One region of the Stackebrandtia soli genome, then DNA from elsewhere that is predicted to be linked to it. Evidence: predicted binding sites of a transcription regulator. Region 1 holds the regulator's gene; the other holds the start of a gene.
What was found. Region 1 encodes HrcA, which represses chaperone genes, less so after heat shock. Its sites were predicted from a motif close to CTTAGCACTCNCNNNNNGNGAGTGCTAAG; they were not measured.
Positions count from the first base shown of each region.

Region 1 (15,365 bases):
GCCCAGGACGCGAAGAAGGATCTCGCCGCCGCGCTCCTCGACCACGCGAAGCAGCCATCACCCGACGTACACCTCGTCATCGTTCACGCCGGGGGGAAGAAGGGCAAGGCGCTCGCCGACGGTTTGAGCAAGGCCGGGGTTGACGTCGTGACCGTCGCCAAGGTCAAGCGGGCGACGGAGCGGGTGTCGTTCGTCAAGGAGGAACTGCGGCGGCTGGGCGGTTCGTGCCAGACGGGGGCGGCGGAGGCGCTGATCACCGCCATCGGCCATGACCTGCGGGAGATCGCGGCGGCCTGCTCCCAACTGGTCGCCGATACGAACGGGAAGATCACCGTCGATGTCGTGGCGCAGTATTACCGGGGCCGTGCGGAGGTGACCGGGTTCGCCGTGGCGGACGCGGCCGTCGCGGGGGACACCGCCGGCGCGCTCGGTTCGTTGCGGTGGGCGCTGTCGGTGGGTGTGGATCCCGTGCCGTTGGCGGACGCGTTGGCGACGGGTGTCCGCAACATCGCGAAGGTCGCCGGAGTTCGGGGGAGCGCGTTCTCGCTGGCGTCTCAGTTGGGGATGGCGCCGTGGCAGGTGGAGAAGGCGCAGCAGCAGTCGCGGGGATGGACCCCGGACGGGCTCGTCGACGCGATGGCGGTGACGGCCGGTTTGAACGCCGAGGTCAAGGGCGGTTCAGAGGATCGGGCGTACGCGCTGGAGCGGGCGATTCTGGCGATCGCCGCCGCGCGCTCCCAGTAGCGAGGCGAGCGGTTCACGGGCGGGTGGATTGCCTCGTGAGCTGTGTTCGCGGGGGATCGTCGTGAGCAACGGGAGAGGCTCGGGGGCCTCCAAACCTCCTCCCCATTGGCTTCGAGCCTAGCTGGTGGGCACGCTTAGGCGTCAAATCCGGTTCGTCGAGGGTGTGGACAACGCCGTGATTGTGGAGAACCCACAGAGGACTGTGGGGGTGGGTGTCGTGTAGGACGTCACCGGCGGCCAAGGGCGAGACGAACCCGCCACTGTCGGTGCGGGGCGTGAACTGCCGGGGTGGACGGCGCGGTGGGAGTCGAGAAGCCGCTGGGGGTCGCCGGCGTCAGGCACGCATGAACGCGGTCACGACGTCGAGAACGTCGTGACCGCGTCAAGAATGGTCGTCGTCGAAGCCTGCGGCGCGGATGCGCCGTGTCGACCACGGAAGTTTAGGCGCGCCTGGCACTGCGCCCGCCGCCCAACCGGGCGAGCCGTCGCGCCGGGCCCCGGTGAGGGCCGCCGTCCTGAGACGGCGCCGGGGTCAGCCCGCGAGCGAGTTGAGCTTCAGCGCGATGGCCGACTTGCGGTTCGCAGCCTGCTTGCGGTGGATCACGCCTTTGCTGACGGCCTTGTCGAGCAGACGCCCGGCGGCGCGCAGCTCAACGGCGGCGGCAGTCGAGTCGCCGGCTGCGGCCGCGGTGTGGAACTTCCGGATCGCGGTCTTCAGCGACGACTTCACGGCCTTGTTACGCAGCCGGGCCTTCTCGTTCTGCCGGTTGCGCTTGATCTGGGACTTGATGTTCGCCACGCTTGAAGCCTCGGTCTCTCTGATGGTGCTCGATTGTCGAGCGGGTACTTCCTAACAAGCAGTCGGCGCGCAACGCAATGGGCGCCACGGCGCGCGACGAGCAACTTTACCAGCCGCGTCGGTTCGCCAACCAGTCGAGGGTCGCCAACGCGCTCCACCGCTGATGTGCCCTGATATGCGGCGACACCCGGTACGGCGGGGGCTCTTGACTGCCCGCCAGATAGTAACCGGCGATCGCGGCGAGCACCGTGTCGAGCTGCTCCCCGTCGACGCCGGCCGAGGTCGAGTGCTTCCAGAACATCCCGTCGGCGTCGTGCCCTTCGGCGTGCGCGGGGACGAGGAGCGCGACGGTGTCGAACCACGGCGCGCCGACGCACGGCCAGTTCCAGTCGCAGATGACGGCGTCGTTCTCGCGCAGCACCATGTTGTCGGGGCGCAGGTCGCCGTGCATGACGGCGTCGGCGGTCACGGCGGCGTTGATGTGGCTGTCGAGCGCGGCGAGTTCGTCGACGTGGGTCGCGAATCGTTCGGGGATGGTGGGCGAGATGTCTCCGGACGCCGTCGCGGTGAATCGTTGGAAGCCCGAGAGGTCCTCGGTCGCCCAGTTGGGGAGGGGGTAGTCGCGCAGGGACGCGGGGATCGGCGTCAGGGCGTCGGCGGCCGTCTCCCACGCCCGCAACATGAGGGTCCACTCGTCGGGGGAGATCGGTATGCGCGGGGCCTTCCCGTCGATGGCCTCGAAACCGAGGACGACCCATTCATCCACTTGGGACGAGAATTGGAGTCGGGGTGCCGGGATCTCGTCGGGGAGGAGCGCGGAGATGTGCGCTTCGGCCGTGTAGGCGTTGAGGACGAAGGGCAGGTCGGGGCCCGACGCCTTGACGAACATCCGTCGCCCGGTCTCCGCTGTGACGATCGCGGCGAAGCCGCCGCTGAATCCGCCGCCGGCCATGCGCACGGACGCGATGGGTCCGCCGATCTGTGCGGCGATCTCGGCGCGGACGTCGGCGGGAAGCTCGTCCACGCCGATCCGTACCGCGGTCGCCTCGTAGGGCACGGGTACACCGAAGCGGGTTGTCATGGTCGTTGATCCTGCCGAGTGGCGGCGTCGACGGCAACACGATTTCAAGTTGTGGCGGCGTCGGTGTGGACGTGCGGCGCGGCACGCTGTGGCGTCGTCGGCGGTAGGCGCGCGGCGCGGTCATGGGATCATGGGGGGTCTTCCCACCGCACACGAAACGAACGGACGTGCCAGTGAAACTCGCGCCCGGCGCCACGGACCCTTCCCGGATCCGCAATTTCTGCATCATCGCGCACATCGACCACGGAAAGTCGACGTTGGCCGACCGGATGCTGCAGTTGACGGGCGTCGTCGAGCAACGGCAGATGCGCGCCCAATACCTCGACCGGATGGACATCGAGCGGGAACGCGGCATCACCATCAAGAGCCAGGCCGTGCGGCTGCCGTGGAAGGTCAGCGCCGGTTCGGACGTCGGCGGTGAGTACGTCCTCAACATGATCGACACCCCCGGCCACGTCGACTTCACGTACGAGGTGTCGCGGTCTCTCGCGGCGTGCGAGGGCGCGGTTCTCCTCGTCGACGCGGCGCAGGGCATCGAGGCGCAGACCTTGGCGAACCTGTACCTGGCCCTGGAGAACAACCTCACGGTCATTCCCGTCCTGAACAAGATCGACCTGCCCGCCGCACAGCCGGAGCGGTACGCGGAGGAACTGGCGCACCTGATCGGGTGTGAACCGGAGGACTGTTTCCGCGTCTCGGGTAAGACCGGCGCGGGTGTCGCGGAGCTGTTGGACGCGATCGTCGCGCAGTTCCCCGCGCCGGTGGGGGATCCGGACGCGCCCGCTCGCGCGATGATCTTCGACTCGGTCTACGACTCCTACCGTGGCGTCGTCACCTACGTTCGTGTCATCGACGGCCAGTTGTCGCCGCGCGAACGCATCAAGATGATGTCCACACAGGCCGCTCATGAACTGCTCGAGATCGGCGTGATCTCGCCGGAGCCGGTCAAGTCGGTCGGTCTCGGCGTCGGCGAGGTCGGGTACCTCATCACGGGTGTGAAGGACGTCCGCCAGTCGAAGGTCGGTGACACGGTGACGGGCCTGCACCGGTCGGCGACGACGGCGCTCGCCGGTTACGCCGAGGCCAAGCCGATGGTCTACTCGGGGCTGTACCCGATCGACGGCTCGGACTATCCCGACCTGCGTGAGGCGCTCGACAAGCTCAAGTTGAACGACGCCTCCCTGACGTACGAACCCGAGACATCCGCCGCGCTCGGGTTCGGGTTCCGGTGCGGGTTCCTCGGCCTGCTGCACCTGGAGATCATTCGCGAGCGGCTTGAGCGCGAGTTCGGTCTGGACTTGATCTCGACGGCGCCGAACGTCGTCTACGACGTCACCCTCGACGACGGCTCCGAGGTCGTCGTGACGAACCCGAGCGAGTTCCCCGACGGGAAGGTCGCCGAGGTGTTCGAGCCGATGGTCAAGGCGACCGTGCTGACCCCCAACGACTACGTGGGCGCCGTCATGGAGCTGTGCCAGTCGCGGCGCGGTTCCCTGCAGGGGATGGACTACCTGTCCCCGGAGCGCGTCGAGTTGCGGTACACGCTTCCGTTGGCGGAGATCATCTTCGACTTCTTCGACCAGTTGAAGTCGAAGACGAAGGGCTACGCGTCGCTCGACTACGAGACCACCGGCAACGCCGTGGCGGACCTCGTCAAGGTCGACATCCTGTTGCAGGGGGAGAAGGTCGACGCGTTCTCCGCGATCGTCCACAAGGATCAGGCTTACTCATACGGGGTCCGGTTGACGGAGACGCTGCGCAAGCTGATCCCGAGGCAGCAGTTCGAGGTCCCGATCCAGGCGGCGATCGGTTCGCGCATCATCGCCCGCGAGAACATTCGCGCGATCCGCAAGGACGTCCTCGCCAAGTGCTATGGCGGTGACATCAGTCGTAAGCGGAAGCTGCTGGAGAAGCAGAAGGAAGGCAAGAAGCGCATGAAGATGGTCGGCCGGGTCGAGGTCCCGCAGGAGGCCTTCATCGCCGCCCTGACCTCGGACGGTTCGACGGGCGAGCGCAAGAAGTAGCGCCTGGGCGGCGTGGTCGTGCCGTTCGACGACCGGGACCCGTCGAGGGTCGTGATCGTGAAGACGGCGTCGCCGTGTGAGGGCGGCCGCGAAGGCCACGAGCTGGCTGAGCGGTCGCCGCGCGTGGTCGCCGACCGTCGTGACGCGTACGCCGAGCGGCGCCTGTCGGGGGGCGGCCGCGGGCGCAGCGACCACGGACCGACGCCGCCTCTGGAGGCGTCCGAGACGACGATCCGCCCGGCCACGCGCCGCCGATCTCGGCGGGCGCTCGTCGGCAGGATCGCCGTTTCGGGTGTCGCGGGTGTGAGGTGGCCCGTGCGCGGCGGCGGGGGACGGCTCGTCCCCAGCACGACCAATGAGTCCGAAGAGGACTCATATGAATGGGCGAGGACGTCGTCGGCGTTGGTGAGCCCACTTCGTCGTACTCGTTGAACGTTCTCCTCGGATCATCACAGGTCGATGGGGCTGTCGCGGTCGTCGACGCCGACCCTCGTGGTGGTGCCGCGTTCGTCGAATCGTCGTATGGCGCCGATGCCTGTCGTGGGTGGGGGAATGTCGCGGTCCGGCGGCCGCGAAGGTGACGTCACTGCGGACGTGGTGCGGGGCGATCTGGTTGACGGCGGTTCGGCGAACGCGGGCGGCGTGCTGGCGGACCACCGAACGACGGCGATCGCGGCGCGGCACTGGAAGAGGCGCGGCGGGTGTCGGACGCCGCCATGGTCGCGTCGACCTCGGCGCGGCCTTACCCGGGTGATGACACGCTGACGATCCCACCCATAGAATGTGAAACTCTTACATATCTCAATGTGTAAGTTCCTTACCGGCCCCATTCATCTGGGAGGACCACATGAGAAGATCGCTCGCCGCCGCGAGCCTGGCCGTCGTCACGACCGTCACCGCACTCGGCGTCGCCGCCCCCGCCGGGCACGCCTCGGTCGGCGACGCCGACCTCGTCCAGCGCTGGGCCCCCGTGTTGTACCAGGACGTCGATGACAGCGACGCCGACGCCGACTATCTGTCGCGAATGGACTTCGACGGCGACTGGGACATGCGCGACAACTGGGAGAACCAGGAGGTGCTGACCGACCGGTTGACCGGCGCCGCCTACTACTCGGTCTCGGAGACGGCGACCCACTGGTTCATCGTCTACGCGTACTTCCACCCGCGCGACTGGGTCGACTGGTGGGACCCGTTCAACATCGACCACCACGAGAACGACCTCGAGGGCGTCCTGTTGACCGTTCGCAAGGACGGCACGACTTACGGCGCGCTCGAGGGCATGATCACGGTGGCGCACACGCACTTCTGGTCGTACACGCCGCCCGGCAGCCCGTTCGTCGACGGCGGTCAGAGCGTCGACGGCGAGATCATCATGCAGAATGTGGACGGTTTCGACCGGCCCACGATCGAGCAGGAAGCTAAAGGCCACGGCATCTACGCCTGGAGCGGCGAGGAGTTCCCCGGCGGAGACGGCATCGTCTACCACCCCGGCGGCCACGGCGAACTACCCGACGGCGGCAACGATCGCAGTGTCTCGTACGAGCTGATCGACCTCTTCGGCCCCGGCCAACTGTGGGACCACCGTGGTGACTCGCGGACCTTCGCCTCCGAAGGAGCGCTCGCCGGTGACGACGGCAAGGACAACGCCGCGATGACGCCGTGGCGTTGGGACGACAGCGACGACGGGGACCACCTGCAACGCGGCCTCATCGGACTCGACCCCGCCTACCTCGTCTCGAACTACTTCGACGGAACCGGAGACTTCGCCACCGAATACACCCGGATGCCGTACGTGCTGTGATCGAATGGCCGAAGGCGGCGCGGGCCACCGCGTCGTCTTCGGCCGCCGACCGCCGTCGCCGACCGATCAGGTCCGGCGGTCCCGTGACGAACCGATACGGTAGACCGTGGCGATCCATTAACGCCATATCGGACAGTCATGGGTGAGGAGCGTGGAGCGTGTCCACAACCGACGTACGCGGTGCTACCCGATCGCCGGTGCTGTTGATCTTTCTCGGTGTCGCTTTGTTCACGACGGGGTGGACGGCGATCAACTTTCGTGGAGGCGTCGCCAATGTCGACGACCTGGACTCGCGCTCGAGCGCCGTCGGCACCGTCGTCGAATGCGCCGAGGAGGGCCCGGTCAGTCTGAGCGGCGTCGGCTACTGGTGGAGCTGCCGCGTCGACGTGGAGGCCGACGACGGGGAGACCTACGAGCAGACCTTCGGCGGATCCGAGTTCACTCCCACCGACATCGGCAACCAGTTCCCCCTGGCCAGCGCGGGGATGACGTCGAACAACTGGTCTCGTGCGGACGTCGACCGCAACACCTGGGCGGTCATCCTCACCGCCGCCGGGCTGATCTCCGGCCTGATCATGTTCGGCGCGGGAGTGCGGAACCTCTTCAGCCGCTACTGATGCCTCAATGGACGGTGGCGATGACGGTCGCGTCGTCGCCCGCGGCCTCCGGCGTCTCCCACTCACCCGACTCGGCGTGCCACCGACGCCCGTCGAACTCCACCGTGGCGATGCCCCGCTCCGTCGAATGCGCGACGAGCCACGACGCGTACCGCCACCCGTCCTCCACCGACGACACCGACACGGCGATGCCGCCGTCGATCTCGACGTACTCGGCCGACTCGCCCCAGTCCAACGACAGGGCCCGGCCGAGGTCCGAAGTCGACACGCCCTCGCCGGGCCGCTCGACCTGGACGCAGCGCAGCGCCTTCGGGGTGACGCCGGTGAACGCGTCGACCATGGCCGCCGAGTCGTCGGCCCATTGCTCGTACTCCTCGGGGAACGCGCTGCGCTGCACCGTCTGCGCGGCGTCGGTGACCCGCATGGACTCCCATTCCGGCACCCGCTCGAGGTGCTCGTAGAACGCGGTGGCCGCGTACCGGGGATCGAGGATCTCCTCCTCGCTGCCCCAACCCTGAGACGGTCGCTGCTGGAACAGCCCCAGCGAGTCGCGATCCCCGTAGTCGATGTTGTGCAGCTTCGACTCCTGCCAGGCGGTCGCCAACGCCACGATCATCGCGCGCGGCGGCAGACCCCGCCCCACCCCGACGGCCGTGATCGTCGCCGCGTTGGCGGCCTGCGCGAACTCCAACTCCACGACGTGTCCGTCGCTGGCGACCGTGCAGTCCGGGGTCGGTGCCGTCCCAAGACGGTCCATTCCGGAACAACCCGCCATCACGGTACCGGCGAGAACGACGGTCGCGATTGCCGCGACCCGACGGTGACGCATGAGTCCTCCTGCGAGCGAGAGCGAAGCGAGGACATCACATGGTACGCACCCGTAATCGGGGCAATCCGAACAGTTCGGTCAAATCGACTCGGTATTGTCGTCTATCGATGGCTGAGTGTTGGTCAGGCGTCGGGAATCCAGGACGGGTCGCGCTTCTCCGCGAACGCCGCCACACCCTCCCTGCCCTCATCCGACAGGAAGAAACCCGCCGACGTGGTCGCCAGCGCGGCGAGCTCGCCCCGCAGGTCCTCCTCGCCGCGTCGCAGCAGCGTCTTGGTGCCCGCCAAGGCCTTCGGCGCGCCCCGGACGATGTCGGCGGCATAGTCCGCCACCGTCTGATCCACATCAGACCACGAGGTGGCGTGCGTGACCAGCCCGATCTGCCGAGCGTGGTCGCCGGTGAACACCCGCCCCGTCAGGTACAGCTCCGTCGCGTCGCGGCTCGACAGTCGACGAAGGACGGGCGCGGAGATGACCGCCGGGATGACGCCGAGGCGGACCTCCGTGAACGCGAACGAGGCCTCGCCCGAGCACACGGCGATGTCACACGCCGCGATCAGGCCGAGCCCACCCGCCCTGGCCGAACCCTTCACCGCCGCGATCGTCGGCTTCGGGCACTCCCACAGGGCCGCCAGCACCTCCGTCAACAACGCCGCGGGCACCTCCCCGGCACGTCGGGCCGCCGCCGTCTCCTTCAGGTCCGCGCCGGAGCAGAACACCGTCCCCTCATGCGACAACACGACGACCCGCACCGCGTCGTCGGCGACCGCCGCCCCCAAGAGCTCCAGCAGACGCCGCATCAACGCCGCTGACAAGGCGTTCCGATTGTGATGACTGTTCAAGGTCAGCGTCGCGATACCGCGCTCCACGACGTATGTGACCAACTCGTCCGTGTTGCCATTCGTCATGGCACGTACGGTAGTACGCGTGCCGAGCGCGCTGCCCGAAGGTGAACCGGCCCCGCGCGACGGGGCCCTGCCCGCCGCCGCCCTAGACGGGATGGAGCGGCGCGACTTCGGCGTCTACGTGCACGTTCCGTTCTGCGCCTCCCGTTGCGGCTACTGCGACTTCAACACCTACACCGCCGCCGAACTCGGCGGCGGCGCGAGCCGCGACAACTACCTGGAGACGCTCGCCCAGGAGTTCGCGCTCGCCAAGCGAGTCGCCGGTGGATCGGCGCCGCCCGCGTCGACGATCTTCGTCGGTGGCGGCACCCCGACGCTGCTGCGCGCCGACGAACTGACCGCGATCGTGTCCATGGTCGCCGACACCTTCGGCCTCACCGACGATGCGGAGGTCACCACCGAGGCCAACCCCGAATCCGTCGACGCCGCCTACCTGTCGACACTTCGGCGCGGCGGTTTCACACGACTGTCGCTGGGGATGCAGTCGACCTCCCGACACGTACTGTCGATATTGGACAGAGATCACACGCCGGGTCGCGCGCTCGACGTCGCCCGCACCGCCCGCGACGTCGGCTTCGACCACGTCAACCTCGACCTGATCTACGGCACCCCCGGGGAGACCCCCGACGACTTCGCCGCGAGCGTCCGTGCCGCGATCGACGTCGGCGCCGACCACGTGTCCGCGTACGCCCTCATCGTCGAGGACGGCACCGCGCTCGCGCGCCGAATCCGGCGCGGCGACCTGCCGTACCCGAGCGACGACGTCGCCGCCGACCGGTACCTCGCGGCCGAGCGCCTGCTCACCGACGCGGGGCTGACCTGGTACGAGGTGTCGAACTGGGCCACCACGCCGGTGGCGCAATGTCGGCACAACCTGCTGTACTGGCGCAGCGACAACTGGTGGGGCTTCGGGCCCGGAGCGCACAGTCATATCGGCGGTCTTCGATGGTGGAATGTGAAGCACCCCAGTCGATACGCCCGCCAACTCGAGGCGGGCGAGTCGCCGGCCGCAGGTCGCGAGACCTTGACGAGTGATCAGCGTTATGTCGAAACCGTGATGTTGCGTACGCGGCTCCGTGAGGGTTTGGCGATATCGTCGCTGAACGGCCCCGGCCGTGACGCCGCGCGCGACGCCGTCGAGCGAGGACTCCTCGACGAGGCGGCGTTCACGACCGGTCGCGCCATCCTGACCCTGCGGGGACGGCTCCTCGCCGACGCCGTGGTGCGGGACCTGATCGACTGACCCGTCGGCCACCCGGCCGCCCCACCCCTGGGAATTCCCACCATGTCCGCGCGTTATTCACCCGTCCATGCCGCGCCCCGCCCACGTTGGCCGCTGCCCGTCGCCCTGGCGACCGTCGCCGTCGTCGCGGTGGCGCTGCTCGCCATGTGGCTGCGGCCCGAACCGACGGGATCGTTCCTTCCGGCGGCCGACACCTCGACGTCGCCGTCCCCCGACGCGCCCGCCGTCCGATCGGTCACGATCACCGGTGTCGGAGACACCGTCATGGGCGCGATCCCCGACGCGCTCCCGCCGAACGCCGCGGCCGGCTTCTTCGACCGGGTGTCCGAACACCTCAGCGGCGACGTCGTCTTCGGCAACCTCGAAGGCCCCCTGTCGGAACGCACCGACTTCAAGAAATGCGGCGAGGACGACGAGTGCGTCTACATCCGCATGCCTCCCGCGTACGCGCCGGTGCTCGCCGACGCCGGATTCACCGTTCTCAACATCGCCAACAACCACGGCTTCGACGCCGGACCCGACGGCGTCGGCGACACCCGTGCCGCGCTCGACGCCGAGGGCATCCCGCTCGCCGGCGTCAAGGGCGAGATCGTCGAACTGGAGACCCCGCACGCCACCGTCGCCGTGGTCGGTGTCGCGACTTACGACTTCTACACCAACCTGCTCGACGTCAGCGCCGTCACGGCCCTCGTCGACGCCGCCGCGCAGCGCGCCGACATCGTCGTGTTGAGCATGCACGTCGGCGCCGAGGGCGTCGACCACCGCCACGTGACCGGTGGTCCGGAGACCTTCGCGGGGGAGGACCGGGGCGACTCGACGGCGGTGGCCCGTGCCGCGATCGACGCCGGTGCCGACCTCGTCCTCGGCCACGGCCCGCACGTCTTGCGCGGCATGGAGTTCTACAAGGGCCGCCTCGTGGCGCACAGCCTCGGCAACTTCGCCGGGTACGGCGTCCTGAGCGCCAACGGACCCCTAGGGCGAGGCGCGATCCTCTCGGTTCAGCTGACGCCGGACGGCGAATTCCTGTCCGGCAAGGTCGTCGCGACCCTCATGGTCGACGGCGGATACCCCGCCTTCGACGCGGCCGGCGGCGGCATCGCCGACGTCACGGAGCTGTCCGCGGACTTCGGCGACGCCGGTGTTCGGCTGTCGCCGGACGGAACGATTTCGCCACCGGCGTGACCAGGGATCGCCATCACGTGACCGGGGTTGCTCTCGGGCGGGCGATCGGTGGGCGGTACCAGGTAGGCTTGGCACTCGTCTGGGTCGAGTGCCAGGCGCGACGAACACCGGTTGAGGGAGGTGCAGCGAGCGATGTCGATCAATGACCGCAAGCTCGAAGTGCTGCGCGCCATCGTCGAGGACTACGTGTCGACGCAGGAACCGGTCGGCAGCAAGGCCCTCGTCGACCGGCATCGACTCGGCGTGTCGGCGGCCACGATCCGCAACGACATGGCCGCCCTCGAGGACGACGGCTACATCCACCAGCCGCACACCTCCGCCGGGCGAGTCCCGACGACGAAGGGCTACCGGCTGTTCGTCGACCGTTTGAGCACCATCAAACCGCTGACGGCCGCCGAACGTCGGGCCGTCCATCGGTTCCTCGACGAGGCCGTCGACCTCAACGACGTCGTGTACCGGACGGTGCGCCTGCTCGCCCAGCTGACGCGGCAGGTCGCCGTCGTCCAGTTCCCGAGCCTGTCGCGCAGCAGCGTCCGGCACATCGAGCTCGTGCAGATCAGCGACTCCCGCGTGATGCTCGTCATGATCACCGACACGGGCCGGGTCGAGCAGCGCGTGCTCGACATGCCCACCGAACTGTCCGCCGACGACGTCCTGCGGATCCGGACCCTGATCAACGACAAACTCGTCGGTGTCCGGCTCACCGAGACCTCACCGCTGATCACGGCATTGCCGTCGGAATGCCCGCCGGAACTGACGTCCGTGATGACGGTGCTAGCGGGCGTCATGCTGGAGACCCTCGTCGAGCGAGGCGAGGAACGCATCGCGCTGGCGGGTACGGCCAACCTGACCCGGCACTCGGTCGACTTCGCCGGTTCGCTGCGGCCGATCCTCGAAGCGCTGGAGGAGGAGGTCGTGCTGTTGAAGCTGCTCGGCGAGATCGACTCCGGCACGACCCTGCACATCGGCATCGGCGAGGAGAACGACATCGCCGGGCTGGCGGGCACGTCCGTCGTCTCCACCGGTTACGGCCCGCTCGGGTCCATCGTCGGTGGGCTCGGCGTCGTCGGCCCGACCCGGATGGACTATCCCGGCACGATCGCGGCGGTCCGTACGGTCGCCCGTTACGTCAGCAAGATCCTCGCGCAAAGCTGACACCCGTATCTGACCCGCTACCAAGAAGACAACGAGAGCACACGTGGCCAAGGATTATTACGGCATATTGGGCGTTTCCCGCGACGCCACCCCGGACGAGTTGAAGAAGGCGTATCGCAAACTCGCGCGCGAGTTCCACCCCGACGTCAATCCGTCCTCCGAAGCCCACGAGAAGTTCAAGGACATCAACGCGGCGTTCGAGGTCCTGTCCGACCCGCAGAAGCGGCAGATGGTCGACCTGGGCGGAGACCCCCTCGCGCCGGGCGGTGGCGGCGCGGGACCGGCCGGTGGAGCCGGGCCGTTCATGGGTTTCCAGGACATCATGGACGCCTTCTTCGGCGGCGGAGGCATGGGCGCCGGTGGCGGACGCGGCCCGCGACCGCGACGCCGTCCCGGCTCCGACGCGGTGCTGCGGCTCGACCTCGAACTCTCCGAGGCCGCCTTCGGCATGGAATCGCCCATCACCGTTGACACGGCCGTCGTGTGCGGGACGTGCGAGGGCTCCGGAGCCGCCGATGACACCCAGCCCGAAACCTGCGACACCTGTGGGGGCGCGGGCGAGGTGCAGAGCGTCCAACGGACGATCCTGGGGCAGGTCGTCACGGCCCGTCCCTGCCCGGCCTGCTCCGGGTACGGCACGATCATCCCGCACCCCTGCGGCAAATGCGGCGGCGACGGACGCGTCCGCACTCGGCGCAAGCTGACCGTCAAGATCCCGCCGGGCGTCGAGGACGGCATGCGCATCCGCCTCGCCGGGCAGGGTGAGGTCGGCCCCGGCGGCGGCCCCGCCGGTGACCTGTACGTCGAGATCCGCGAGAAGCCGCACGACGTCTTCACTCGGGACGGCGACGACCTGCACTGCAAACTGCGGCTCCCGATGACGGCGGCCGCGCTCGGTACCCGCCTCACCGTCAGCACATTGGACGGTGAGGAGCAGGTGGACGTCCACGCCGGGACACAGCCGGGTTCGACCCTGCGCATTCGCGGGGCCGGCGTGCCGAAGCTGCGCGGCGGCGACGCCCGGGGTGACCTGTTCGTCCACCTGGACGTCCGTACCCCGACGAAGCTCGACCCGGAGCAGGAGCGCCTCCTTCAGGAGCTCGCCGTCTTGCGTGATGAGGAGATCGTGGAGCCGGTGCGCGGCAACGGTTTCTTTTCTCGGGTGCGCGACGCCTTCAACGGCCACGCCTGATCGACCCGGGCGGTGGTCGTCATGGCCACCGCCCGCGACGTCTTCCCCGTCGACGGTCGACCGGTGACCGTCGACAGTGGCTTCCTCGTGGGGGCCGCCATCCTCCTCCCCTGGCTTGAACGTAGACCGGAAACGCTGAAGCCACGCTAAAGCCCGCTGAACGTGAGCTGAAGTGCCTGGTGACGGCGGTGCTCGGCCGAGCAGGACGCACCGCCATCGCGGACTCGCGTGCGACGCGACCGGTCGACCCGAGACGTCCCCGATTGAGCCGATCGAGTCCGACGGCGCGGTCGACGCGGCGGGTGGACGGGCCGACCTCCTACGATGAGGACATGACCGACTGCCTGTTCTGCCGCATCGTCGAGGGCGAGATCCCCGCGACCGTCGTCGCCGACACCGACGACGTGCTGGCGTTTCGCGACATCACGCCGAAGGCGCCCACACACGTGCTCGTCATCCCGAAGGCGCACTACGCGAACGCCGCCGAACTCGCCGCCGCCGACCCGGCGCTCGCTGGGCGCCTGATCGACGTCGCCGGCACGATCGCCACGAGCGAGGGCGTCGCGGAAGACGGCTACCGGCTCATGTTCAACACCGGGCGCCACGGTGGCCAGGAGGTCTTCCACGTGCACCTGCACCTGCTCGGCGGTACGCCGTTGGGGCCGATGCTCGCCATCTGACGGCGCGACGCGACGGCCGGCCCTACGTGTCGGCCATCAGCATGTCGTGGAGCCTGCGGACTGTGCGGAGATTCCGGGTCGTCGTGGTCGTGTTCGGGAGACGCTTCCGGAAGAACGATTGATCCAACTTGGACCGTCCCATGCCGTTGGGGTAGAGGACGTACAGGTGCCGACCGGACACGACGATCCGTTCGGGCATCCCCTCGGGGACGACGAGGCGCTCCGCCTGTGCGGGGCTGGGCTCGTCCGCCAGGAAGATCACGCCGAGCTTCGACTCGTCGACGTCCTCGTCCTCGTACGGATTGCCGTCGATGACGGCCGAGAGCTCGGCGGCGTCACGCACAATGACTCCACAGTCGACTTTTAGTTCGCGGGAGATGCCGAGCCGGATCGTCTCCGCCAACGCGGCGGCGTCGGACGTGTCCGCGCCGAACACGATGTTGCCGCTCTGGATGTACGTGCGGACGTTCGTGAAGCCGAGCGCCGTGAACAGGTTTCGCAGGTCGGCCATGGCGACCTTGTTGTGTCCGCCGACATTGACGCCGCGCAGCAGCGCAACGAACGACTTCATGTGTTCCTCCCGTGGTGGCCCGGCTCTCCGTCGCGCCGTGGTCGATCGTAACGCCGAGGACCGACGACGCCGGTCGGTCGCGAATGGCCGGTCAGTCGCGGATCATGGAGCGCTGCCGCAGGATCGCCTCGGAGCGCGCCTCGGTGACGAAGCGGCGCAGCGTCGCGGGGCGGTCCTCGATGGACAACCAGCGGTCGAGCGCCTCGATCGTGTCGGTTCCGGTGGGGAACGCGGTCGTGAAGTGGACGGCGTGCCCGGCGCGTTCGTGGTGTCCGCCGTCCCACAGCGTGTCGATGAGGTCGAGGAATCGGGTCACGTACGGTCGCAGCAGTTCGGATTGGTCGAACTGCCAGAAGCCGGACAGGATCGCGCGCTGGTCGGCCGCGGAGAGGCTCGGGTCTTCGAGGAGCCGCCACGATTCTTCTTTGGCCTCGGCATCGCGTCGGGCCGCTCGGGCGGTCAGCGCGGCGAGCCGTCCGAGGGTGGTCGTGTCGCGCTCGGCTTCGGAGTCGAGTTCGTTGTCGGTGAGTTCACCGGCGGCG
Region 1 is NZ_CBCRZX010000041.1:4,758-20,122, forward strand. It holds gene holA (DNA polymerase III subunit delta) at 1-744, shown strand, start outside; gene rpsT (30S ribosomal protein S20) at 1,277-1,543, opposite strand; gene ACM9NP_RS19050 (phosphotransferase) at 1,650-2,624, opposite strand; gene lepA (translation elongation factor 4) at 2,798-4,648, shown strand; gene ACM9NP_RS19060 (hypothetical protein) at 5,029-5,229, shown strand; gene ACM9NP_RS19065 (hypothetical protein) at 5,496-6,449, shown strand; gene ACM9NP_RS19070 (DUF6346 domain-containing protein) at 6,608-7,066, shown strand; gene ACM9NP_RS19075 (hypothetical protein) at 7,071-7,895, opposite strand; gene ACM9NP_RS19080 (enoyl-CoA hydratase-related protein) at 8,018-8,803, opposite strand; gene hemW (radical SAM family heme chaperone HemW) at 8,802-10,043, shown strand; gene ACM9NP_RS19090 (CapA family protein) at 10,086-11,225, shown strand; gene hrcA (heat-inducible transcriptional repressor HrcA) at 11,358-12,380, shown strand; gene dnaJ (molecular chaperone DnaJ) at 12,424-13,572, shown strand; gene ACM9NP_RS19105 (histidine triad nucleotide-binding protein) at 13,905-14,252, shown strand; gene ACM9NP_RS19110 (DUF1697 domain-containing protein) at 14,275-14,823, opposite strand; gene pepN (aminopeptidase N) at 14,915-15,365, opposite strand, start outside.

Region 2 (15,365 bases), on a different contig from region 1:
CGGGGTATATATCTATCTTCACGATCGCCGAGATCGTGGCCCTGCACGGTATCCGGCCACCGTGGCATGTTCGGGACTACCAAGGGAGTCGGCGTGGGCCGAAGTGAACAGCCGCTCGGTATCGCGGCCAGTCCGGTCGAACGGTTCGCCTTCGACCTGCGTCGGGCCAGGGACGCCGCCGGGAGACCGACCTTTCGTCGCCTGTCGGCGGTGACGGGCTACTCCATGTCGACGCTCTCGGACGCGTTGTCGGGGCGGCGCCTGCCGACGTGGCCCGTCGTCGAGGCGCTGCTCGAGGTGTTTCCCGACGTCGACGTTCCCGGGTGGCGGCGACGCTGGTTGTCGGTCTCGAACGGGCGGTCACGACCGCAGGAGGAGTCGCGGTTGCCCGGTTACGCCACGGCGTTCGTCGGGCGTCAGCGCGAACTGGCCGACATCGCGGGGGCGATGGGAACCGACCGGCTCATCACCGTGGCGGGCCCCGGGGGCGTGGGCAAGACCCGCCTCGCCCGCCAGGCCGCCACCCTCGCGCGGTCCGGCTTTCGCGACGGCGTCCACTGGGTTCAGTTGGCGGAACTGTCCGATCCCTCCCTCATTCCACAGGTGACGATGGCGGCCCTCGGGGTGCCGGTCGACCCGACTGTCGCCCCGGCGGCGGCGCTGCGCTCGGCCGTCACGCACATCCACGCGCTGATCGTGTTCGACAACTGTGAGCACGTCGTCGCCGAGTGCGCCGCCGTGATCGAGACGATCCTGTCGGCCGGGTCCGGCGTCACCGTGTTGACGACGAGCCGTGTGCCCCTGGTCCTCGACGGGGAGCGGCTCGTTCCCGTCGGACCGTTGCCGACGGAGGTCGCCGTCTCGATGTTGCGCGACCGAGCCTGGACGATCGGCGTGATCCTTCCCGAGTCCGGGGAGGACGCCGACGCGGCGGTGCGCATCTGCGAACGGCTCGACCGGTTGCCGTTGGCGATCGAGATCGCCGCCCGCAAGCTTCGGGACCTGTCCCTCGGCGCGCTCCTGTCGGAACTGGACGAGCTCTCCCGTTTGCTGGACGACCCCGGCGACGACGGCCACCGGCACGGGTCCCTGGCCGCCATGCTGGACTGGAGCTACCGACTCTGCTCCCCATTGGAGCAGCGAGTGTGGCGTTGGCTCGCGGTCGCCATCGGTGAACCGTCCATTGAGATGGCGGTGGAGCTGTGCGCGACCGAGGACGATCCGCCGAAGGCGGTACGCGCCGCCGTCATGCGGCTCATCGACCGATCCGTCCTGGTCGGATCGGTCGACACCCCCGGTCGTTTCCATGTGCTGGAGACGATCCGCGCGTTCGGCACGCGCCGACTCGCGGAGGCCGGCGAGACCGACCGCGCTCGGACTCGGCACGCCGACTGGTGCCTACGCCTCGCCGTCGACTTCGACACGCACTGGTACGGGCGTCGACAGGTGGAACTGATCCGCCGAGTCCGCCGGGAGCTTCCACAGCTGCGGGTCGCGATGGAGTACGCGGGTTCCGTCCCCGACGGCGGTCGGCACGCCGCCACCGCGCGACGCCTGGTGTGGTTCTGGATCGCGGTGGGCTCTCTCGACGAGGGTCGTCGCTGGTTGGCAGCCGCCGCCGACCTCAGCCCCGACGCCGAGACCCTGTGGGCGCTCGCCTACGTGACCTTGCTGCTGGGACACGCCGAGGAGTCCGAGCGCCTCACCGCCCGCGTCGGCGCGTTGTCGGAGGCCGACTCGCCGTCGGCGGTGTGGGCGACGCTGATCGACGGGCTGCGTCTCGTCCAACAGCGCCGCTTCGACGACGCCGAGCACGCCACGACGACGGCCCTGCGCCGCTTCGACGACCTCGCGCTCCCGTACGGGGCGCAGCAGGCGCTCAGCCAGCGCGGCGTCATCAAGACCTTGCGGTCCGACGACGTCGGCGCCGCCGAGGACTTCGAGACCGCTGACGTCATGGCGCGGCGGTTCGGGGAACGCTGGCACAACTCGTACACGGTGTGGTCGCACGGACTGTTGCTGCACCAGGGTGCGGACCTGGCGAACGCCTTGCCGATGCTGCGCCGCGCCGCCGCCGCGCAGGCCGAGTTCGGAGACCGCCGGGGCATGGCGGTGACCCTCTCGACGATCGCTTGGGTCGCCGTCGACCGGGGCGCCCCGTTGGCGGCGGCGACGCTGATGGGCCACGCGTCGGCGATCTGGCCGAGCAGCGAGGAGCACATGTTCGGGTTGCCGTACTTGACCGTTCGAAGCCGCCGATACGCCGACCGGCTCCGCAACTCGTTGGGGCCCAAAGTCTTTGACCGGGCGTTCGCCGCCGGGACCGTGATGGAGACCGCCGAGGCGCTCGCCCTGATGCGGACGTTCCCGCGGTGAGGTCGGGCCCGCGTCGTTGCGATCGACGTCGATGGGTGGTAGCAAGGGCGCATGACGAACGACCCCGTACGCAGTCGGCATGACGGTCCCGTGAACCGGTGGTTCATCCGTGTCGTCTGGTCCTCGGCGGCTCCGCTTGCCCGGATCACCTGGGCGTCGCTGGCACCGTTCGGTGTCCTGTTCGCGGTCATCGCCGTCGTCGCGACCACGCCGGTCGCCGACGCGTGGGGGATGACCGAGGGCGATCGGGAGTTCTTCCCGTTCATCGCGGTCTTCTTTCTCGTCCTCGCGCTACTCGCGGCGTTGACCGATCTCGTCAAGACGATCATTCGTCGTGCTCGCGCGTGACCTCGCGCCGGACGGAAGCACGATGATCCATAGTGCATGATCGCTCTCCCGCGTCGCTGCTTCGCGACCGACGCGGCGCGAGTCGCGGTGTTCGGCCCCGGATCCCCTGCGGTACCCGTGATCGAGCGCCATCTCAGGGCTGATCCAGGCCCACATGTCGTTGGCGGCCTGCCCGAGGTCGGGGGCAGGCCTGGCGGAAGGTCCGAACTCGTCACCGCGCACGGGCGGCGATCGGTCGGCCAAGGCGAGGCGAGGCGTTCGTGTTCGGGGATGACACGGAGGCTCGACCCGCCACCGATGCCCTCGAACCTCACCACCCGCCGCGCAACCCGGATGCGCGATCCCGTGTTTCGCCGTCGTGCCACCACCCGAGGGGTGGACCCGAATCCGACGGGGCGACCGGGTCTTCCCGGCCACCACCCAACCCACCGGCGTTCTCTCATCGCACGAACAGGGACATCGTTCCGTCGGCGCCCGAGGCCGCCTCAGTTCATGCTCGCACGCGTGGCAGCGGCGCGCCCCGAGGCCGAAAGGGCCCGTTCGCCTGCGAGGACGCCGACGCGCTCCTTCGTCTTCCCGCGTCGTCCGCGAACCGCCGCTGATCGCCGTATCCATGGTGGATCGATCGGTTCCGTTGGGCCGTTTCACTTCTCGGGCTCATTTGTTTCATCGTGTCCGCTCCGTCGTTCATCGACCTCGTGTTCGATCAGAGTGCGTGATTGAAATAGGGATTATCGAGCAGTTCACCTGATCGAAACTCGTGTACGCTGGCCGGCATGTGTGGAATCGTGGGATACGTCGGCGCCCGTCCGGCGATAGCTGTCGTCAACGAGGGGCTTCGCCGCCTCGAATACCGGGGGTACGACTCGGCCGGAGTCGCCTTGATCGACGGGGACGTCGTCATCACGGAGAAACGCGCCGGAAAGCTCGCCAACCTGGAGGAGGCCGTCACCGCGCGCGGTGGATTGACGGGGCCGACCACCGGCATCGGGCACACCCGCTGGGCGACCCACGGGCAACCGAACGACCGCAACGCGCACCCGCATGTGTCCGTCGACGGCCGCACCGCTGTCATCCACAATGGCATTATCGAGAACTTCGTGCAGCTGCGTGGTGAGTTGGAGGCCGAGGGCATCGAGTTCTCGTCCGACACCGACACCGAATGCGTCGCCCACCTGCTGTCGGCCGAACTGCGTCGCACCGACGACCTCGCCGAGGCGATGCGCGTCGTGTGCCGCAGGCTTCAGGGCGCCTTCACGCTGCTGGCCGTCGACGCCGCGCACCCCGATGTCGTCGTGGGCGCTCGCCGAAACTCGCCGCTGGTCGCCGGCATCGGGGACGGCGAGTACTTCCTCGCGTCCGACGTCGCGGCGTTCATCAGTCACACCCGAAGCGCCGTCGAGCTGGGGCAGGACCAGGTCGTGACGATCGACGCCAGCGGCCTCACGATCACCGACTTCGACGGGGATCCCGCCGAGGGCAAGCCCTTCGACGTCGACTGGGACGCCTCGGCCGCCGAGAAGGACGGCTACGAGTACTTCATGCTCAAGGAGATCGAGGAGCAGCCGCGCGCCGTCGCCGACACGCTGCGGGGTCGTTTCACCGTCGGCGGCGAGATCACCCTCGACGAGGTGCGAATGTCCGATCAGGATTTTCGGGATGTCGACAAGGTCTTCATCGTCGCCTGCGGCACGTCGTACCACGCGGGAATGGTCGCCAAGTACGCCATCGAGCACTGGGTGCGCCTCCCCTGCGAGGTCGAACTCGCCAGCGAGTTCCGGTACCGCGACCCGGTCCTCGACCGGTCCACACTGGTCATCGTCATCTCGCAGTCGGGCGAGACGATGGACACGTTGATGGCCCTGCGGCACGCGAAGAACCAGAAGGCGCGCATCCTCGCGATCACGAACACCGTCGGTTCGACGATTCCCCGCGAATCCGACGCCGTGCTGTACACCCGCGCCGGCATCGAGGTCGCGGTCGCGTCGACGAAGGCGTTCCTGACGCAGCTCGTCGCGTGCTATCTCGTCGGTCTGCACCTCGCGTCGGTGCGCGGCATCAAGTACGCGGACGAGGTCGCCGCCGTCCTCACCGAGCTCGCCACCGTGCCCGACATGATCCAGAAGGTCCTCGGCGAGATGGAGCCGGTGCGGCTGCTCGCGCGGCACATGGAGAACGCGGACCGCGCGTTGTTCATCGGCCGTCACGTCGGCTTCCCGATCGCGTTGGAAGGCGCGCTGAAGCTCAAGGAGCTCGCCTACATGCACGCCGAGGGCTTCGCGGCGGGCGAGTTGAAGCACGGCCCGATCTCGCTGATCGACGACGGTACACCAGTCGTCGTGGTGGTGCCGTCGCCGCGCGGGCGCAGCCTCCTCCACGACAAGGTCGTGTCGAACATCCAGGAGGTCAAGGCGCGCGGGGCGACCGTCATCGCGATCGCCGAGGAGGGCGACGTCGTCGTTCCTCCGCACGTCGACCACACGGTGTTCCTGCCGCGCGTCTCGACGCTCCTCGCGCCGCTCCTGACGGCCGTCCCGATGCAGGTCTTCGCCTGCGAGCTGGCTGCCGCCAAGGGCCACGACATCGACCAGCCGCGGAACCTCGCCAAATCCGTGACAGTCGAATAAGGACAGATGAGACGGGATCGGCGTCGGGGCGACCCGGCGCCGATCCCGTCTCATGGTCGGCGCGGACTCCGTGTCCGCGTGCGGCGTCCCGTCACGGCACGCGTGGCAGGTGTGACACAGTGGCAGGCGTGATTGTCGCTGTCGGAATAGACGTCGTCCTCGTCGAGCGCTTCGCCAAGGCGCTCACCAGGACCCCGTTGCTCGCCGCCCGGTTGTTCACCGACGCCGAACGCGTCACGGCCAGCGGCAACCCACGGTCGAGCGAGTCACTCGCGGCGCGATTCGCCGCCAAGGAGGCCGTCGCGAAATCCCTCGGAGCTCCGGGCGGTCTGCACTGGCACGACTGCGAGGTCGTCACGGATCCGGACGGTCGGCCGTGGCTGACGACGAGCGGCACGGTCGCCGCGGCCGCCGCCGAGCGCGGCATCGAACGTTGGCACCTGTCCCTGTCACACGACGGGGGCATCGCCTCGGCGATGGTGGTGGCGGAACGATGAGGAACGGCGTGTGGCGCGTCGAGCAGGTGCGCGCGGCGGAAGCGGCGCTCATGGCGACGCTGCCCGAAGGCACGTTGATGCACCGCGCCGCGACGGGGCTCGCGTCCCGGATCGGGCGGATGCTCTCACAGACGCGGGGCTGTTACGGCTCGACGGTGACCCTGCTCGTCGGCGCGGGCGACAACGGAGGCGACGCGCTGTACGCGGGCGCTCAACTGGCGCGCAGGGGTGCGCGGGTCCTCGCCGTCGAGGTCTTTCCCGGCCGGTCTCATCCCGGCGGAGTCGCCGCCCTGCTCGACGCGGGCGGACGTCTGGTCGACGAGCCGCCGGCGGAGACCGATCTGGCCGTTGACGGGATCTTCGGCATCGGCGGGCGTCCGGGCCTGCCCGCACGCGCCGGTGAACTGGTCACCCGGCTCGCGGGCGTTCCCATGATCGCCGTCGACGTCCCCAGTGGAGTCGATGTGGACACGGGGGCCGTCAACAGCGACGCGGTGCGCGCCGACATCACGGTCACCTTCGGCTGCCGCAAGCCCGCGTTGATGGTCGGCACCGCCGCCGAACACGCCGGCATGATCGACCTTGTCGACATAGGACTCGATCCCTACCTGCCGGAGCCGTACGCGCTCATCCCCGTCCTCGACGACATCGCGCGCTGGTGGCCGCGTCCACACGCGTGGGACAACAAGTACACGCGCGGCGTCCTCGGCGTCTGCGCCGGATCGTTCCGGTACCCGGGTGCGGGCGAACTCGCCGTCGCGGGCGCGCTCGCCGGCCCGGCGGGGTACATCCGATACGCGGGCACGGCGGCGCGGCACGTCCGTTACCGATACCCGGAGGTCGTGACGAAGGACCGCGTCGCGGACGCCGGTCGCGTCCAGGCGTGGGTCGCCGGTCCCGGCATGGGGACGGACTCGGTCGCCGACTCGCAGCTGCGCTCCGCGTTGGCGGCGCCGGTGCCGATGTGTCTCGACGCCGACGCGTTGACCTTGGTCGCCCACGATCCGTCCATGTTGGTGGGTCGTCGACATGGGACCGTCATGACGCCGCACGACCGGGAGTTCGCTCGCCTGTCGGGCCACGCGATCGGGGACGACCGGATCGGCGAGGCGGTCGCGTTGGCGAAGCGTCTCGAGTGCGTCGTGTTGTTGAAGGGGTATCGGACGGTCGTCGCCGACGCGTTCGGCAATGTCCACGTCAACCCGACGGGGGACCCGGCCTTGGCGACGGCGGGAAGTGGCGACGTGTTGGCGGGTCTCATCGGGTCGCTCCTGGCCGCGGGGCTGTCGCCGGTGCGTTCGGCGGTCGCGGGCGCGTTCCTTCACGGACTCGCGGGTCGCCACGCGGCGCGCCAGGGACCGGTGACGGCGACGCGCATCGCGGACGCGTTGCACGACGTGGTCGCGGAGCTCTCCTAAGGACTGTCCCGTAAGTGATCTGCGGGTCGGTGTGACGTGCTTGTTCATTGCTGGCCGGCTGCCTATCCGGCGAGAAGGAGGTTGTGTAGTCGGGCGATGCCGAGCATGGCGTGGTGGACGCCGTCGCCTTTGAGGCGGCAGTCGCGGAGGATTCTCCAGATCTGGGTGCCGTCCACAATCAGCACGGCGTCCTTGGCAAACCGCTTGCGGGGCTGGAGCGCGAGCATCGGCCCGAGGTGGTCGATGATGCGGTCCGCGGCTGATTTGGACACCCGAACGGCAAGGCGAGCTGGCGCATCGTCAAGTTCGTCCGCCAATAAGCCGCCAGCAGCAACACCCGGTCGGCCAGCGGCGGGCCCCACGGCCGACCCTTGCGGGCCGTATCTGCACCCTCGTGTCGCAGCACGGTCACCGGCTTGCCGAACGGGCGGGGACTCAACCCGGTGAACGGGGCTATCCAAGTCGGCCCTGACGCTGTGATTACACCAGCCACAACAAGATCATTTCACCGTCGGCCCATCAAGAACCGTATGCTCGCACCACGAAAATCAAGCGACACTGCCTGGCACACCACCGAGGATGCCTGTTTATGAATGAAGATCTGGTGAGGTTCCTCAAGGCGCGGCTGGATGAGGAAGCCGATCTGGCCCGACGTTGCGACGGTGATGGTTGTGGAACGTGGTCGGCTCGTGGGCACACGGTCGACTTCTGTCAGGTGAACCTATCAGGTTTCCACCCCGCGATCGCTTTGCATGTGGCTCTGCACGACCCGGTCCGCGCTTTGCGCGAGATCGACGCCAAACGACGCATCCTGGCCCGTCACGCCCTCAGCCCGGCAGCGGGAGATCCGGAACTACCGTGGGACGACCGCGATGACTGCCAATTCGATGGCGAACCCTGGCCATGCGACGACTTGCTCGACCTCGCCTCGCCCTACGCCGACCATCCCGACTTCCCTCGGCGGTCCTGAAACGGCAATACCCGGAGCAAAGCGCCCGATGGGCGAAGCACGCTCTCGACCGGGCCCGCCAACCGGAAGCCCGTTACGGGACAGCTCTTAGCGTCCCAAAGGATGGACGTCGGCTCGGTCCTTCCGGGCGTCACCGAGTTCCGGCAGGTCGGCCGAAGGTCGCATACCCGGAATTCGCCCGGGTGGTCGTGGCGGTGTGCGCACGGGTGGGGGCCGTGAGGGCGGTGTGACGCTGATCGCCGCCGCGTGCCGCATGGGTGACGGCGTCATTCCACGTAGTCTGGATGACATGTCTTTTCAGGCCGAAGCGGTGGTGAATCTGGAGGCCATCGCGGCGAATGTGGCGAATCTGGCGCGGCGGACGTCGGCAGAGCTGATGCCCGCCGTGAAGGCCGACGGGTACGGACACGGCCTGATCCCGGCCGCTCGGGCCTGCCTCGCGGGCGGGGCGACCCGGCTCGGGGTCGCGACCCTGCCCGAGGCGATGGCCTTGCGGGCGGACGGCGTGACCGTCCCGATTCTCGCGTGGTTGGCGGCGCCGGGTCTCGACCTGGAACCGGCGATCGAGGCGGACGTGTCGTTGGGCGCGTCGTCGGTGGCGCAGTTGCGGGAGTTCGTCGCGGTGCGGGCGTCCCGGCCAGCGAAGGTCCACCTCGAGGTCGACACCGGCATGGGCCGTGGCGGCGTCGTCGAGGACGAGTGGGGTCGCTTGTGCGAGTTCGCGGCGAAGGCTCAGGCGGACGGCCTCATCGAGCTCGTGGGCGTGTGGAGCCACATGGCGTGCGCCGACGAACCCGAGCATCCGGCGAACGCGGCCCAGAAGTCCGCGTTCGAGCGGTTCCTCGACGCGGTCTCGGCGGCGGGGCTCGACCCCGCGTACCGCCACTTGGCGAACTCGGCGGCCCTGTTGACGGACCGGTCCACGCACTATGACGTGGTGCGGCCCGGCATCGCCGTCTACGGTTACTCGCCGATCGTCGGGCAGGACTACGGCCTGCGCCCCGCCATGAGCGTGCGCGCGCGGCTGACCCAGGTGAAGCGCCTGCCCGCCGAACACGGAATCTCTTATGGACACACGTATGTGACGGACCGGCCGACGACGGTCGCGGTCGTCCCGCTCGGTTACGCCGACGGCATTCCCCGCTCGACGTCGAACAAGGCCGAGGTGCTCATCAACGGCGAGCGCCACCCCATCGTCGGGCGCGTGTGCATGGACCAGGTCGTCGTCAAGCTCGGCAAGGCGAAGGCGCACCCCGGTGACGTCGCCGAGTTCTTCGGCGATGGCGAGATCACCGCCGACGACTGGGCGATCTGGCACGACACCATCAGTTACGAGATATTGACGTCGATCGGCGCCCGGGTCAGACGTCGATACGTAGGGAACCCGTAATGAGCAACCTCCCCTCCACCCAGAGCCGCAAGAAGCGTCGCGCTGGCGTCATCAGCGCCATCGCCGGACTCGCCGCCGCAGGTCTGGCGGCCGGAGTAGCCGCGGAGCGTTATGTGATGAACAAGGCGAGGCGAGACCCGGACGACCCTTACCACGACGAACCCTTCGGGCGGCTGCACGCCGATCGGATTCGCACCGTCGCGTCCTCGGACGGGGTGTCCGTGCACGTCGAGACGGTCGGCACCCGTTACGAGCCCGGTGACGGCGGCGCCGACGCGCCGACCGCGACCGTCGTGTTCGTCCACGGTTACTGTCTCGACCAGGGCACCTTCCACTTCCAGCGGCGGGCCCTCACCGAGTCGACGCTGCCCGTCCGCGCGGTGTTCTACGACCAACCGGGCCATGGACGCTCCAGCGAGATACCCGAGGCCGAGCACGACATCGACTCGCTCGCCGAGACGCTGTACGCCGTCATCGGGCAGACCGCGCCGTCAGGTCCGCTGATCCTCGTCGGACATTCGATGGGCGCCATGACGATCCTGGCGTTCGCGCGCCGTCACGCGGAACTGTTCGCGTCCCGGGTCACGGCCGTCGCCTTGCTGTCCACATCGTCCGGTGGGCTTTCGGAGGTCACGTTCGGAGCGCCCCGAGTCCTCGCCCGCGCCCGAAGGGTCGTGTTGCCCGTCCTCGGTCGAGCCGCCGCGTTGACACCCGGCGCGATCGACCGGACCCGCAAGATCGTCGGCGACCTCGCGTGGATGCTGACCCGGCGGTACGGATTCGCCACCGAAAGACCGTCCCCCTCCCTCGTGTCCTACGTGGAGGAGATGAACACGAACACGCCGATCAGGACCGTCATCGGTTTCAGTAGGACACTCCTCGAACACGACGAACGCGGCTCGCTGCGCGGCCTCGCGAACGTGCCCGTCCTCATCATCAGCGGCAGCGACGACCAGTTCACGCCCGCGGCCCACGCCGTCGAACTCGCCGAAGCGCTCCCGCACGCGACGCTCATCATCATCCCCGACACCGGGCACATCGCGTTGTTGGAGAAGCCCGCCGACACGACCGAACCCCTGCTTGGCATGATCGCATCGGTCGTCGACACCATAACCGCCAACGCGGTCGACGAGTCGACCCCGCGCCGCAAACCGTGGCGCCGCAAGAAAACCGAGAACGGGAACGAACGGTGACTTTTCTGCTTCCAACGGTCGCGGACACGAAACGCCTCGGCGCGGACCTGGCGCGCCTGCTGCGCCCCGGTGACCTGCTCATCCTGACGGGGCCGCTCGGCGCCGGAAAGACCGCGCTCACCCAGGGAATCGGTGCCGAACTCGGCGTCGCCGGACCGATCACGAGCCCCACCTTCATCATCGCGCGGGTGCACCCGCCCGACACGGGAACGATCCCCCTCGTCCACGTCGACGCCTACCGCCTCGGAAGCCTCGACGAACTCGACGACCTCGACCTCGACGCGTCCATCGAGGACTCCGTCACCGTCGTCGAATGGGGCGCCGGGGTCGTCGAACAACTCACCGACTCCCACCTCGAGATCCGCATCGACCGCCACGACAACGACGCCCGCGAAATCGAGCTCATCGGTCATGGCGGCGACTGGGACACCCGACTGAAAGCACTGACAGAGGGCACATGCTGACGCTCGCCATCGACACCTCGACCCCCGCCGTCACCGTCGGCGTCGCCGACCTCGGCGAGACCGTCACCATGCGCGCCACCCGCGCGCACGTCGACGCCCGCGCCCACGCCGAGCAACTCACGCCGCTCATCGCCGCCGCGCTCGCCGAAGCCGACGCGACGCCCGCGGACCTCGGCGCGATCGTCGCGGGTCTCGGGCCGGGACCGTTCACGGGCCTGCGGGTCGGCCTCTCCACCGCGGCCGCGATGGGGCACGCCCTCGACATCCCCACCTACGGCGTCTGCTCCCTCGACGGGATCGGCGCGGCCGTCACGACCGCGACCGGGCCGTTCCTCGTCGCGACCGACGCGCGCCGCAAGGAGGTCTACTGGGCGCTGTACGCACAGGATGGACAGCGGGTCGACGGTCCGTCCGTCGACAAGCCCGCCGACCTGGCCTCGAAGACCGCGCCCGGCACCGGCGCGCTCGGCGCGGGAGCCCACCAGTACGCCGACATCCTCGGCCTCGACCTCATCGACGGCCCCCAACACCCCGACCCCGCCGCGCTCCTGCGGCTCGCCGCCGAACGCGTCCGAGACGGCGCCCCCACCGAACAACTCACCCCGCTCTACCTGCGCCGCCCCGACGTCCACGTCAACGGCCAGCGCACCCGGGCCTGACGTGACCTGGTCCATCGAACGATTTCGATGGTGGCACATCCCGGACGTGCTTCCCATCGAAGCCGAGTTGTTCACCGTCGACGCCTGGACCGCGGCGATGTTCTGGTCCGAACTCGCCGCGGGCCACTACTACCGCGCCGCCCTCGACGGCGACACGCTCGTCGGTTACGCCGGGCTCGCCCTCTCCGACGACGAGGCGTGGGTCAACAACATCGCCGTCGCGGGCGCCCACCAGCGGCGCGGCATCGGAGCCGCGCTCCTGCGCGACCTCCTCGACCACGCCGTCGACAACGGCGTAGGCACGGCGCTCCTCGAAGTCGCCACGGACAACGGTCCCGCCCAGGCGATGTACGAGGCGTTCGGTTTCGACGGGATCGCGGTCCGACGCAACTACTACGCCGCCACCGGCAAGGACGCCCTCATCATGCGGGCCCGACTCGGCCGCTGACGACGGCCGCCTCTCACCGGCCACGTCCCATTCCCGCGAAGAGACGCCCTCAGACCGGCGCGGCGTCGCACAGTAGCGCGACATGACGATCCCCGTCCCGAGTCACGATCAAGGTCGCCTCGTCGGCACCCGACAACCGCAGCTCCCGGCGCAACTTGTCCGGCGACACGTCCGCGCCGCGCTTCTTGATCGTCAACCGCCCGATACCGCGCTCCCGTAGCACTCCTCGCAGCTTCTTGACGTGGAACGGAAGCACCTCGCGGATTCGCCAACCGACCGCCAGCGGCGTCGTCGCCGGCGCGTCCCGATACAGGTAGGCGATCGTCGGATGCGCCAACCGCGCTCCGATCAGGTCGCCGAGTTCCGCGACCAGGCGCGCCCGGATCACGGCCCCGTCCGGTTCGTACACGTACTCGCCCAGCCCACCGACGTCCGCGTCCCGCCGACCCGTGCCGGTCAACTCGATCGCCTCCCCACCTCGGAAGACGACGGCGGTGCGGTTCGCCTGCCCGGCACGTCCGCGCCACAGGGCCGCCTCCACGACATCGCCGTCGACGGACACCCACTCGGCGGCGGCTCCGTCCGGGATCGCGTCGTGCGCGATGCCGGGCGCCACCTTGACGGCGGTCAGGCGCGGCCCGGCCGCGCTCCACACGGCGTCCAGGGGCGGGGAATAGTCGCGCGGGTCGAAGACGCGGCGGCCGTCCTTACGCCGGGCCGGATCGCAGAAGACTGAATCCACGGCAGACAGATCGAAGTGGAGCGCGTCGCCGTGATGGACGCGAAGGCGATCGGCCAATCCGATCGCGGAGGCGTTCGCGGCGGCGAGGGCGGCGGTACCGGCGTCGGCGTCGACGGCCTCGACGTCCAACCCGACCCGGGCGAGCGCGAACGCGTCCGCGCCGATGCCGCAGCACAGGTCGGCGACGACGCGGGCGCCGTTCTCCACGAAGAGCCGGGCGCGGCGGTCGGCGACGACGCGGCGACTCGCCTGCTCCAGGCCGTCGCGGGTGTAATACAGGGCGGCGGCGTCGGGTCCGAACTTCGCGACGGCGATGCCGCGCAGTTGAGCCTGCGTCAGGGCGAGCGCGCGACGGTGCGGATCCTCGACGACGCGGGCGAGGGCGATCCCGGCCCGGTCGGGGTCGTCGTCGAGCAGGCGGGTCGCGATCGCGATGGTGTCCGCGCCGTCGGTACTGGTGAGCCACTCGACGTCCATGCGGTTATTGTGCGTGGACGCCGACGGGGCTCGGTTACCGGTGTCCCGGGTGAAGTCCCCTGTGTACTGAGTGGGTCCGTGACGCGCGTGCGCCGCGCCCGGGAGGGGCGCCGAACGTTCGCGTCGGCTCGGAAGGCGAACCGCCGCGCCGTCCATTCGGGGTCGTTCCGGGGTGGATTCGGCGGCCGAAACACCCGCCGAAAGCCCGTGATTTTCGTCGCGAACAGCCCGATCCGAGGCGTCGTGGCGTTCGCGGGCGGCCGCTTCTCACGTCGATGACCTGCGTTGGCGCTGACCGAACCCGAAGTGGGGTTAGCACTCTCAGGTTGAGATTGCCAGCGGTTACACTAAGGCTGGCACTCTCGCCTCGAGGGTGCTAATTTGGGCGGCGGGCGTGATGACGCGACAACCCGCGACGACGCGACATCGCCACCGCCCACGAATCGTCAACAGCGTAAAGACCGAAGGGTAAGCCACATGGGCACCGCGACGAAGGTTGCGATCAAGCCGCTCGAGGACCGCATCGTGGTCCAGACGAACGAAGCGGAGACCACCACTGCCTCTGGCATCGTCATCCCCGACACCGCCAAGGAGAAGCCGCAGGAGGGCACCGTCCTGGCGGTCGGCCCCGGCCGCGTCGACGACAAGGGAAACCGGGTTCCCGTCGACGTCAAGGTCGGCGACGTCGTTCTGTACTCCAAGTACGGCGGCACCGAGGTCAAGTACGCCGGGGAGGACTACTTGGTTCTGTCGGCGCGTGACGTGCTCGCCGTCATCGAGAAGTAATCGATCCATTGACACCGCCCCGGACTCAACGTGTCCGGGGCGGTCTCATGAGGAGGGAAATCAATGCCAAAGATCCTCAACTTCGCCGATGACGCCCGCAGCCACATCCAGCGCGGGGTGGACCACCTCGCCGACACGGTCAAGGTGACCCTCGGTCCCAAGGGCCGCAATGTGGTGCTGGACAAGAAGTTCGGCTCGCCGACGATCACCAACGACGGCGTGACCATCGCCAAGGACATCGAACTCGACGACCCGAACGCCAACCTCGGCGCGCAGCTCGTCAAGGAAGTCGCCACCAAGACCAACGACGTCGCCGGTGACGGCACCACGACCGCGACCGTGCTCGCTCAGTCGATGGTCCACTACGGACTTCGCAACGTCGCTGCGGGCGGCAGCCCGATCGCGCTGAAGCGCGGCATGGACGCCGCCGCCAAGGCGATCAACGACGCCCTGCTGAAGAAGGCCACCCCCGTCTCCGGCAAGGAGTCGATCGCGCAGGTCGCGACCGTCTCCGCGCAGGACGGGCAGATCGGCTCGCTCATCGCCGAAGCCTTCGAGGCCGTCGGCTCCGACGGCGTCATCACGATCGAAGAGGGCTCGACCCTCGCGACCGAACTCGACGTCACCGAAGGCATGCAGTTCGACAAGGGCTTCATCTCGCCGCACTTCGTGACCGACGCCGAAGCACAGGAAGCTATCCTCGACGACCCGCTCATCCTCATCACGAGCGGGAAGATCACCAAGATCGAAGAACTGCTGCCGGTCCTCGAAAAGGTCCAGCAGTCGGGCAAACCACTGCTGATCATCGCCGAGGACGTCGAAGGCCAGGCACTGGCGACGCTCGTCGTCAACGCCGCCCGCAAGACGTTCAAGGCCTGCGCCGTCAAGGCCCCCGCCTTCGGAGACCGCCGAAAGGCGATCCTCGAGGACATCGCGGTCCTCACCGGCGGCCAGCTCGTGTCCGACGAGA
Region 2 is NZ_CBCRZX010000025.1:755-16,119, reverse strand. It holds gene ACM9NP_RS15170 (ATP-binding protein) at 94-2,376, shown strand; gene ACM9NP_RS15165 (hypothetical protein) at 2,428-2,724, shown strand; gene glmS (glutamine--fructose-6-phosphate transaminase (isomerizing)) at 3,501-5,351, shown strand; gene ACM9NP_RS15155 (holo-ACP synthase) at 5,480-5,848, shown strand; gene ACM9NP_RS15150 (NAD(P)H-hydrate dehydratase) at 5,845-7,266, shown strand; partial or broken gene ACM9NP_RS15145 (helix-turn-helix domain-containing protein) at 7,329-7,759, opposite strand; gene ACM9NP_RS15140 (DUF6221 family protein) at 7,856-8,236, shown strand; gene alr (alanine racemase) at 8,526-9,626, shown strand; gene ACM9NP_RS15130 (alpha/beta fold hydrolase) at 9,626-10,819, shown strand; gene tsaE (tRNA (adenosine(37)-N6)-threonylcarbamoyltransferase complex ATPase subunit type 1 TsaE) at 10,816-11,283, shown strand; gene tsaB (tRNA (adenosine(37)-N6)-threonylcarbamoyltransferase complex dimerization subunit type 1 TsaB) at 11,277-11,942, shown strand; gene rimI (ribosomal protein S18-alanine N-acetyltransferase) at 11,956-12,390, shown strand; gene ACM9NP_RS15110 (class I SAM-dependent methyltransferase) at 12,440-13,609, opposite strand; gene groES (co-chaperone GroES) at 14,087-14,395, shown strand; gene groL (chaperonin GroEL) at 14,459-15,365, shown strand, end outside.
Region 2: the regulator HrcA is predicted to act here: its motif matches at 13,921-13,949, upstream of groES (co-chaperone GroES).